Regions from separate parts of the Paenibacillus gansuensis genome, predicted to be linked through region 3. Evidence: riboswitches for the same ligand, from Rfam matches in the RefSeq annotation. Region 3 holds a riboswitch; each other region holds the start of a gene.

Region 1 (3,281 bases), on a different contig from region 3:
CTGGTTACAAACAGGTCGGCGCTTTCGCGGAGAAAATCGAGCATATTGCTGAAGTAGCCTTCGGAAAAATAGTAATAGGCGTTTGCCTTGTTTTTGTCCATGGTGGCATAGTACAGATTCAGAAACACATCCAGCCCCGGCGGCTGTTCGCGGGTCACCGTTACGCCGTGTTTCTGCGCGTAGCGCACGCGGTTTCTGCAGCCCGCTGTCAGGCTGTCCAATACGTCCGTGCCGGGGCCGGTTAGATCGATGTGGACGGTATTACGGATATATTCCGGCTTCACGGACGGATAATTCCTGTAGTTGTTCAACAGCGGATGGAACCGGACAAACTCGGCGATGATGCCGTTCTCTCCGCAGAAGGCTTCAAACACTTCCGCGAACCTTCCGAAGAACGGCTCCGTCTCCCCGGTGTGTTCCACATTGGCGATCGGCCCCCCGTAACCGTATGGGGAAATGATATCGAATAATTCCCTGCCTTCTTGACGGATGGAAGCCAGCCCCAACTCTCGCAGGCTTCTCATGAGGAACGGATAGCACACGACCGCGTCCCCCTCCCGGTATACGAACAGACGGGATGTTCCCTCCCCGTTGTTTTCCGCCAAGCGTCCGTACTCCGGCGTGAAGTAGATATCTGCGCCGTTCACTTTCGACAGCACCTCATGCCAGGCTTCAGCTTGGGAAACTCCGTACACTGCGTAATCTTTCATGGTTATCCACCTTTACAAAGGATCATTGTTCATTCAGGTTAAACTGTGCCGTTCTTTAAAAAGAACATGATTGGCAAAAAAAGAGAGCAGCCATGTGTTACTTGCATTTTAGTTCTTTATAAAGAACATGTCAATGTAAGAATGGACGTGTATTTTAACTTAGGCTTAGCCTCATTCGTACACTTGCGCTGACTAGCTGAAATGAGGGATTTCCGGCAAGCTCAGGTTGTTTCGAAATAACGAACAGTTCTCTTCCGGGGTCTATAGAGTACAGCGCCCGCAGCAACCCGGGCGACAACGGATTGTCTCCCGAAACGATTCGAAAATACCGTTCATGAAGCCGAAATACCGCTTGGTCCGCACCGTTCACTTTAAGACGCAGGGTGGAGAACCCGTAGCGGTTATGGCAGTCTTCCGACGAAGCGGATTCATACACAGCACATGCTTCAGACGGCAGGAAGGCGGCCGCAGGATTAGGACCGGTAAGCCAGTAAGAAGTTGATGTGACTAAGTATCCCCTTTTCAAATACATGTGCAAAACGGCGTCGTTCCATACAAAACAATCCAGTTCTACCGCCGGCCGCCCCTGGTCCTGCGCTATGTGCTCCAGCGCGTCCAGCATCGCCCTGCCTGCCCCCCGGTTACGGAACCGGGCATCGACAGCAAAGTTATTTACAAACAGCTTCTCCTCATCCAGCGAGTACTCTGCAAAAGCTGCGATGTCATTCCCTGCATACAACGCCAGAAGAATGGTCTCCGGAACAAGGGATGATTGCTGCATCTTGATATAGTCCGTATATCCCGGACAGGAAAACTTCGTTAATTCATAAACGTGCGGGTTCAACGGATCCATCCATTCCCGCGTCCAAACAGAAATGATTTGAAAATCCCTGGTCTTCAACGGGAGCAGCTGCCAGTCTCCGTTCTGATGCCCGGCACCCGATGGGAAAGATAGTTTGGATCGCGAGATCATGGAGTTTGTACCGGGGCGGCCCCCGCAATAAACAGCTTTACCTCATCCGGCGTGATGCCCAGCTGCCGTGCCATGCTCAGTAAGTCTACCCACTCTTGATCCAATTCTTCTTCGATCCAACCCTGATTGGCGCTCATCATCCAAACTTTCCTCCCAATCCAATTCGAAACCGTGATACCAGGCAGTCCAGCTGTCATAGCACGATGCTTTAGACCTGTGACTTTGCGCCCCTGCTTTTCAGCGAGGTTTGCCTTTTGCCGATTCAACGTCCGTTATACAACTATCATACTAAGGCTCGGCTAAAAAGTATGTCAAAATGTAATGTCCTAAAATGTAATTATTTTGCAAAATGGTTATTTGGTCTCGATCCCTTGTGAAATAAGGAAAAAAATAGATGTAAATTCCAAAAAACTGTTAAATTATTCATTAAAGTACGTATATAAACCTATAAATCGACAGAACGGCGGAATGTTACCTAGATCATTTCGACTAATTTCGGAATTTTTATTCTTTATATGAAACAATCGTTCGTTTTAGAGGTATAATAGGAGGTAACATGTACGTACAGCAATTCTATTCTATTACAAAGGACCGATCAGAATGATAGGACATCGCATCAGAGCCTTGCGACAGGAACGGAAACTCTCCTTATCTGAACTAGCAGAACGTGCCGGTGTAGCAAAATCATATTTAAGCAATATGGAACGGGATATCCAGTCTAACCCATCCATTCAATTTCTAGAGAAGATCTCGGAGGCTCTGCATGTTTCGGTGGATGATATTCTGCAGAACCATCCGGCAGATGCCGCTTCCGGCCAGACGGGGAACGACACCGCTTTGGACCAGCAATGGGCCGAGCTCGTACGGGAGGCCATGAACTCCGGAGTCAGCAAGGAACAGTTCCGCGAGTTTCTTGAATTTAACAAATGGCGGGCGAACCAGAAGTGAAGCCCTCACCGCAGCTGACCCGGCGCAGATTTATCAAGCTGGGCGGCCTGTTGGCAGGGAGCCTGCTGGCCTCCCCTTTCGCCGGCTTCGGTTACTCCCGTTATCTGGAGCCGCGATTGCTGCAGGTGAAAGAGCTGACGCTGACCTTTCCCCGCCTGCCCTCCGAATTCAACGGTCTGCGGATCGTTCAGTTCAGCGATGTTCATCTGGATTTTCATTATGGGCTGGATCGCCTGGAAAAGCTGGTGTCCCGGATTCAGAATTTGGACCCGGATCTGGTGTGCTTTACGGGCGATATGTACGACACTTATATCGGCGAGGAGGCGTCCGGCTGTTCCCGCATTTTGTCACGCCTGAAGGCGCCTCTGGGCAAATGGGCCGTGCTGGGGAACCATGACTACACTGCAGGCAGCCGTCATGTGGCCGAGGTGATGGCGGAGGGCGGCTTTTCCATGTTGATAAACCGTTCCGGTACCATAGAGCGGAACGGTTCACGCCTGCGGATCGCGGGCGTGGACGATGTGCTGAAGGGCAGCGCGGACCTGGAGCGTGCGCTGCCGGCTTCCACAGGAGATCTGTTCACGATCCTCCTGGCGCATGAGCCCGATCTGGCGGACGAAGCGCTCCGCTTTCCTGTGGATCTGCAGCTT
Region 2 (3,281 bases), on a different contig from region 3:
ATAACCAGAATCGGGGCTTATGGAAGAAATTGTAGGAGCTTCTGCTTTAGGAGGTAATGTATAAGTATAACCTCCTGTTACAGTCGCCTCTTGACCATCCGGATTTACAACCTTTACATCCACGACCCCTTCTGTTAGAGATGGCGGGGTAGTCACTTTAATTCTTGAACCTGAGAAATAAGTCGTTAATTTGCCCTCAACATTTCCGAAAAACACTTTCGATTGAGAAGACAATCCGCTGCCATCAATTAACACATCGGTTCCTCCACTGATTACCCCGGTATTCGGTGTTATCACCGTAATCTTGGGAGCTGGCGCCGCAGGCAGAGGATCATAGCTGTATCCAGCAGGAGCAACAGCACTGGAGCCGTCCGAGTTTTCAACTTTTACATCCACCGGCCCTGGTTGAGTTGCCTTAGGAGCTGCTACTTTAATTCTTTGCGGGGAATAATATGTGACCATATTCGCTAAATTAGCCCCAAAATAAACCTTGGAGGAAGAGGTAAATAGATTGCCGTCTATAATTACAAATTCTCCTCCACTAACTAGTCCAGTATTGGGTGTAATCGAAGTGATTTCCAACTTAGGCAGTACTGGTTCATTGTAAGTGTACCCCTGTTGAACAGTCACAGTGGTTCCATCTGGATTCGTTAATGTAACATCCTTCGCCCCGGATGTTTCGCCTTCCGGAACAACTACCTTCATAAGGGTAGATCCATGATAATAATTCATGGCCGCCGGTTTCCCGCCGATAGTCACCTTAATGCCGGACATGAAATATCTTCCCGTAATCGTTACGATATTTCCACCAGCAAGCGGACCATTCGCAGGATCAATTAGTGTGATAATGGGTTCGGCCTTATACTGATAAGTGCTAAACGCTGTCTGCCCGTCAGGGTTTTTAACCGTTAATTCACTCGTACCTTGTACGCCTGGAGGCACAACAGCTTTCAACTCAATTGCACTTATCCATTGAATATTTAAAGCCTGTTTAGTCCCAATAGTGATAGTTGCTCCATTACGGAAATTTGAACCGATTATCGTAATTTCGTTTCCGCCGTCTGGATGCCCGCTGTTTGGTTGAACAGATGTAATTGTAGGTGCGGGAAAATTAACTTTTAAATATTTCTGAGGGATTAATTTCGTTCTTGCAGCACCCGCATAATCTAAATAGGTAGCCTTCGAATTATAATCAGATGTGTAGAAAGTACCTGTCTTGTTAAGGTCTTTAGGTCTGATTTTGTATGTAAAGGTAAGGGTATTATTCTTTAACTCCAAGAAACTCCATGTCAACGTGTTTCCATTCACCACAGGTTGAGGGATATTATCCTTATAGGAATCGGGGACAATTTCAAATTCAGGGGAAACGATATCAGACACAACCACATTGTATGCGCTAGCAATGCCTATCTCTTTAACAATCGCCGCATAAATTTCGGCAAGTCCGGTTGACCCAAGTACAAAGTGATGGTGACTTGAAGTGGTAGCCATTTCTTTTAACAAAATATTAGGTCCGCTTGTATCCGGGTTGTCTGTTGTATTCAACAATGCGATAGTGTAAAATACAATTCCTTCTTCTTTGGCTAAATTTGCCTTTTCCTTAGCGTACTGGTAAGCGGTTCCTGTAGGCACAGTCGCATCTCCATCCGTCATAAGCACAATAACAGGTTGTGCCTCTGGCCTTCTGCTCTCAAGCATCTCCATAGCTTTTAGGATGGAATCTCCAGTAGCGGTGGCTCCGCCTGCATTAAGATTACTAATATAATTCTTTACCTGAACCGAGTCCGTAGTAAGAGGCAGTCCCTGGGCATCGGAACTAAAATCTACAACGCCGACTCTATGTTTCGTCAGATCCATCATATCAACAAATTGCTTAGCTGAGCTTATTGCATCTGTCATTTTCTGACCTGTCATACTGCCCGAACGATCGATGATTACAATAACGTCGTTCGGCACAATTACATTAACAGGTGGCGTACCCTTAATATCCAAGGTAACTTCAGCCTCTTTGTCTGTTGTAATAGTTGCAGGATTTACAGACCTGTCCACTGAAACATAATCTGTAGCTGCAGATGCTGGAGTTACGTAGCACAAAGACGAAAACAAGAACATAAGCGACATGACGATGCATACTATTTTATTCAAAGATTTCATAGTTCTCCTCCTTCTTGGTAAACCAGTTCAACATGCAAAAAGAAGCAACAGCTGGTTGCTATTGCTCTGATTGGAACAAAAAGCAACCTGGCGAATCTAAACTTTAGACCCATGGCTTTGCGTCCTTACATCACTGTAAGTTTGCCATATTCATTTGGATAATTATAGAATATTATTAATCTATTTTTTTTGGTCGAAAAAGATACTATCTGAAATAAAATTCTCTTCATATCTATTTTTTTGTTTTCGAGCCATTGCGGCCATGTTGAAATTATGAAGCGATTCTTCTTTAAGCTGCTGCATTTTGTTCAAGATAACATGATCGTTTAGGAGCAGATTTACAATTCTATCCCTAAAGTGCTCTGCATTAATCTCAATCTGGTCTGAATTTAGTATCTGTTGAATCAGTTCTTCCCGTTTGTCAACATACTGAACCATCTCTTCAACAGACAGCAATTCAATCTGTCCAATCCATTGCTGGGTATGCTCCTCTAATTCTGACAATGATTTAGGCATGAGTCATCGCCTGAGACTTGCCGGAGATAATCAATTTGCTTGCTTCAATCCACGTTTCTTTTAGCTCTATCAGATAGCCCAGCACTTCTTCAATTGGGGACTTAACCTTTTTTATATTTCCTTGGATGAGCAAATAATTCATATACTCGTACAGCTTGTGCAACCCGTCCGACACTCCATGACTAGAATCCAAAGAAGAAATAAATTCATTGATGATAGCTTGAGCCTTGCACAAATTAATATTCGTCTGCTCATAATCATTGTTTTCAATCGCCTCAAGTCCAGACCTGCAAAAGCGAATCGCTCCATCATATAACATTATCAGCAGCTGAGCAGGAGTCGCTGTTAAAGCGGCATTCTCCAAATACTTGTTTGTAATTTTTTGATGTTGTAGCATAAGAGCCTCCCTCTTTTTAAGCTCTATTGACCACCAAAGGAATTCATTAAGGATGCCGACTGAGCTTGGTATTTATTCATAGCTTGTTCCATAGCGTTAAATTTTTTATAATAGTTGTTCTCTAACGTTGTTAGCTTGCTGCTTTTCTCCGAAATTTGAGTTAATAGTTTTTTTATTTCCCTGCCCATCATGCTTTCCGTATTATACGGCTGTG
Region 3 (3,281 bases):
CGACATCAAGTGGAATTTCACCAAATTCCTGATCGGCCGTGACGGCGAGAGCGTACAACGGTTCGAGTCCAACGTGAACCCGGCGGATATGGAAACAGCAATTGAGGCATTGCTGTAATAGATGTAATATAAAAAAAGGCACTGCGGATCTGTTGAGATCTGCGGTGCCTTTTTTGCTGCGGCCAGCCAGCTTAAGCCAGTTGCTGGGAAAGGATGTCCAGCGGACCGCCCTCTGCAGCTTCGTTCTGCAGGTCATATACGGAGATAGGGAACATCGGCAGCCCGTAGTAGTAAGGCGTAATAGCATAGAGTTGGTAGTATACGACAAGAGATTTGTCAGCTAAATAGTAGTCTTGGTCAGGGGCTACTCCGGGGAAGTTCCCGAGCAGCTGAATGTCTCTTTGCTTGATTTGTGCGGATACGATCGCGGAAAGTTTGGCAGTGTAAGCGGAGCCGGGCTTGAACAGGTCGCCAAGGCTGTACTTCCGTCCGGTCCGCACGTTAAACGTCTGCGATTTAGCCAACGTATTGCCGTGAGCCATCGGCGAGGAGTAGGCGTAGCTGCTGAGTATATGACTGAAAATGGCGCGCTCGTTTGTCTTAATTTCATAGTTGCCGATCGACTCCGGATTGGAGCCGGATAAGTATTGCTGCTGATATCGGAGCAGCTGCTGGGCGAGCTGCCGGATCTGATTGTTGATCTGCACTTGGACGGATGTACTCTTCAAGCCGGTTAAGGCAGGATAATGATACACGCCGCCAGGCGCCTGCAGCGTACGTGTTTCCGTTTGCACGGGAAATTCATAATTGGGCATGGTCCGGGTTCCTTTCGCGGGGGTTATCGTAGCCTATGCCGCCGGTTTGGTAGTGGTGCCAGTCCTGGTTTTTCCCGGGATTTTTGTATTAGTAGGTATTATTGCATGTATATTTCTATTGAAAAGTAGGTACTGTAATCTGCGCTTAAAGTCATAAAAATACAAGAAATCCATCGAATCATGTCTAAATATGAGACTTTTTTCCTTGTTTATTATATCATTCTATGTTATATTTTGGAGGAATTAAATCTATTATTTTCCTTATACATACGAAAAAGGCAAACCTGCTGAAAGGCAGGGACGCAAAGCCGTGGGTCTAAAGTTCTATCTTTGATAGGACCAGGATTGCCAGGTTGCCAGGGTGTATTGTAGGTGCTCATTCGGCATCCACCTTTGGTGTGATGTCTTTTTTTATGCATAAGGGAGCGACAAAAGGAGGACCACCATGGTCTGGAGAAAAAGCAGCAAGAAAGCAGTTTTTACTTTGTTCCTCATTCTATCTCTAGTAATTTCAAATGTAGGGATTGTTTATGGGCAAAGCGCATCCGATGTAAAACCAAATTGGGCGAAAGATTCGTTAACCCGTTGGTTGGACCAAGGATTGATTTCCGTAGATGCAAGCAAGAAGGTTAGGCCAGACAGCAAGGTAACCCGTGCGGAGATGGCAGCCTTAATAAACCGGGCGTATGGATTTACCGAAAAGTCCGAAGATAATTTCAAGGATGTTTCCCCGAAACGGTGGTATTATGCCGAAGTTGCTAAAGCAAAAGCAGCGGGATATTTATCAGGAAGTCAGGACGGCGCATTTAAACCCGAGTCCATTGTAACTAGGCAAGAAGCGGCCAAGATGATCAGCGATCTGATGAAATTGGATACGTTGAAAGCAGAAGGCGCTTTGTACGGATTCAAAGATGCAGACAAAATACCTAATTGGAGCAAACCTGCATTACAAGCAGTCAAAGCGGCAGGTTACATGAACGGATATTCCGATCAAACCATTAGGCCAAACCAACCTATCACACGGGCAGAAGCAGTAGTTATGTTAGATAAAGCTGTCGGCACACGAATCTCTACACCAGGGAATGTCGGACCGGAAACTGCAAAAACGATCCAAGGGAATGTTACCATTACTAAAGCGGGCATTACATTAAAAAATACTGTCATTGAAGGTGATCTGAACCTAACTGCAGGGATCGGCCAAGGTGAAGTATACCTCGATAATGTAACGGTTAAAGGCAGAACGATCGTAGCCGGCGGCGGTGAAAACAGCATTGTCGTTAACAATTCCACCTTAAATGTCACGATTGTAGATAAGGTTGCAGGAAAAGTTAGATTGTTTGCTAAAGGCAGCACTGTAATCCAGAATACGATTGTAAGATCTGCTGTTAAATTGGAATCCGACAGCAAGGAGCAAAACAAAGGCTTTGTGAATGTCGAACTTAGAAATAAGACCGTTGGGCAAAATGTCCAGCTGCAAGGACAGTTCACTAAAGTAACTGTAGTAACAAAGGTGACAGTAGAAGTGCTTGAAAAAACCGTAATCGGCGACCTTGAGCTTGCATCTGGTGCGGGGGAAAGTGCTGTATCTGTTAAGGATAGCGCCACATTGCTGAAAGTTGTATTAAATGCAGCCGTTTCAATTAAGGGAACTGGTACAATCAAGTTTGTTCTTGTAAATGTTAACGGTACAACCATTGAACTGAAGGTTGAGGCTTATGAGTTGGGCAACGTCTCGGTAACGATCACGATTAATGGAACTGTTGTAGTGAAAAATCCGGATAAACCGGGAACAAGTGTGCCTCAACAGCCTGCGAATCCAAATCCGAATCCGACTCCAAACCCGAATCCGGACGAAGAGCTGCCTGATCTTCCCGAGGCAGAAGGGATTTTCATTGTCGGTGATAAAGCTTACTCGTATATTTCCGGGGAAGTAGACTACAACCCACTTGAGATTTATCTTATTGATCCAGTGAGTGAGAGTGTTTACGAGACTACTTATTCGGAAGCCTATGGCCCTATTGGGGAATTCTCTATTAATGCCGGCTCTATTCCATCTACTGAGTATGTAGCAAGTCTAGAAAATGAGGATTATTATGCACTGTATGATGTTCCTCTGTTAGGATCCGAGTCCGTAAATGATGTTGTCTACGGACATGTATACTATGACGGTTTGGAGAAAATTAGCTATAAAATTAATAACTATACCGTAACTGATTTATCTGCCCAACTGCCTGCGAATGCTAAACCTCTGGCTAATGGTGATCAGATGACCCTGTTATTCGGAGATAACTTAACATTAGTAGCTTTGTGGAATGCGGCCGAAAATAAATGGGAACTGAAATCTATCAGCAGCGGATTAAGTTTAAGCGCACCACTGAATGTGAAGGCACAAACTGTAACCGATACGGATATTAATGTTACATGGAATGAAGTTCTTGATGCAGATTATTACTACATCTATTACAG

Evidence for each region. Region 3 has a riboswitch for cyclic di-GMP ahead of ACFSUF_RS17010 (S-layer homology domain-containing protein). Riboswitches for the same ligand answer to the same signal wherever they lie in the genome.
Region 1: it holds a riboswitch for cyclic di-GMP, as region 3 does, so the genes downstream of both, ACFSUF_RS16225 (anti-repressor SinI family protein) here and ACFSUF_RS17010 (S-layer homology domain-containing protein) in region 3, are expected to answer to the same signal.
Region 2: it holds a riboswitch for cyclic di-GMP, as region 3 does, so the genes downstream of both, ACFSUF_RS24450 (IPT/TIG domain-containing protein) here and ACFSUF_RS17010 (S-layer homology domain-containing protein) in region 3, are expected to answer to the same signal.

The regions. Positions count from the first base shown of each region.
Region 1 is NZ_JBHUME010000009.1:222,980-226,260, forward strand. It holds gene ACFSUF_RS16215 (lipid II:glycine glycyltransferase FemX) at 1-710, opposite strand, end outside; gene ACFSUF_RS16220 (GNAT family N-acetyltransferase) at 865-1,683, opposite strand; gene ACFSUF_RS16225 (anti-repressor SinI family protein) at 1,680-1,823, opposite strand; cyclic di-GMP riboswitch class I at 1,861-1,945, opposite strand; gene ACFSUF_RS16230 (helix-turn-helix domain-containing protein) at 2,284-2,631, shown strand; gene ACFSUF_RS16235 (metallophosphoesterase) at 2,628-3,281, shown strand, end outside.
Region 2 is NZ_JBHUME010000019.1:349,904-353,184, reverse strand. It holds gene ACFSUF_RS24450 (IPT/TIG domain-containing protein) at 1-2,154, opposite strand, end outside; cyclic di-GMP riboswitch class I at 2,233-2,310, opposite strand; gene ACFSUF_RS24445 (hypothetical protein) at 2,335-2,670, opposite strand; gene fliS (flagellar export chaperone FliS) at 2,663-3,067, opposite strand; gene fliD (flagellar filament capping protein FliD) at 3,091-3,281, opposite strand, start outside.
Region 3 is NZ_JBHUME010000010.1:93,909-97,189, forward strand. It holds gene ACFSUF_RS17000 (glutathione peroxidase) at 1-118, shown strand, start outside; gene ACFSUF_RS17005 (RsiV family protein) at 192-815, opposite strand; cyclic di-GMP riboswitch class I at 1,083-1,176, shown strand; gene ACFSUF_RS17010 (S-layer homology domain-containing protein) at 1,261-3,281, shown strand, end outside.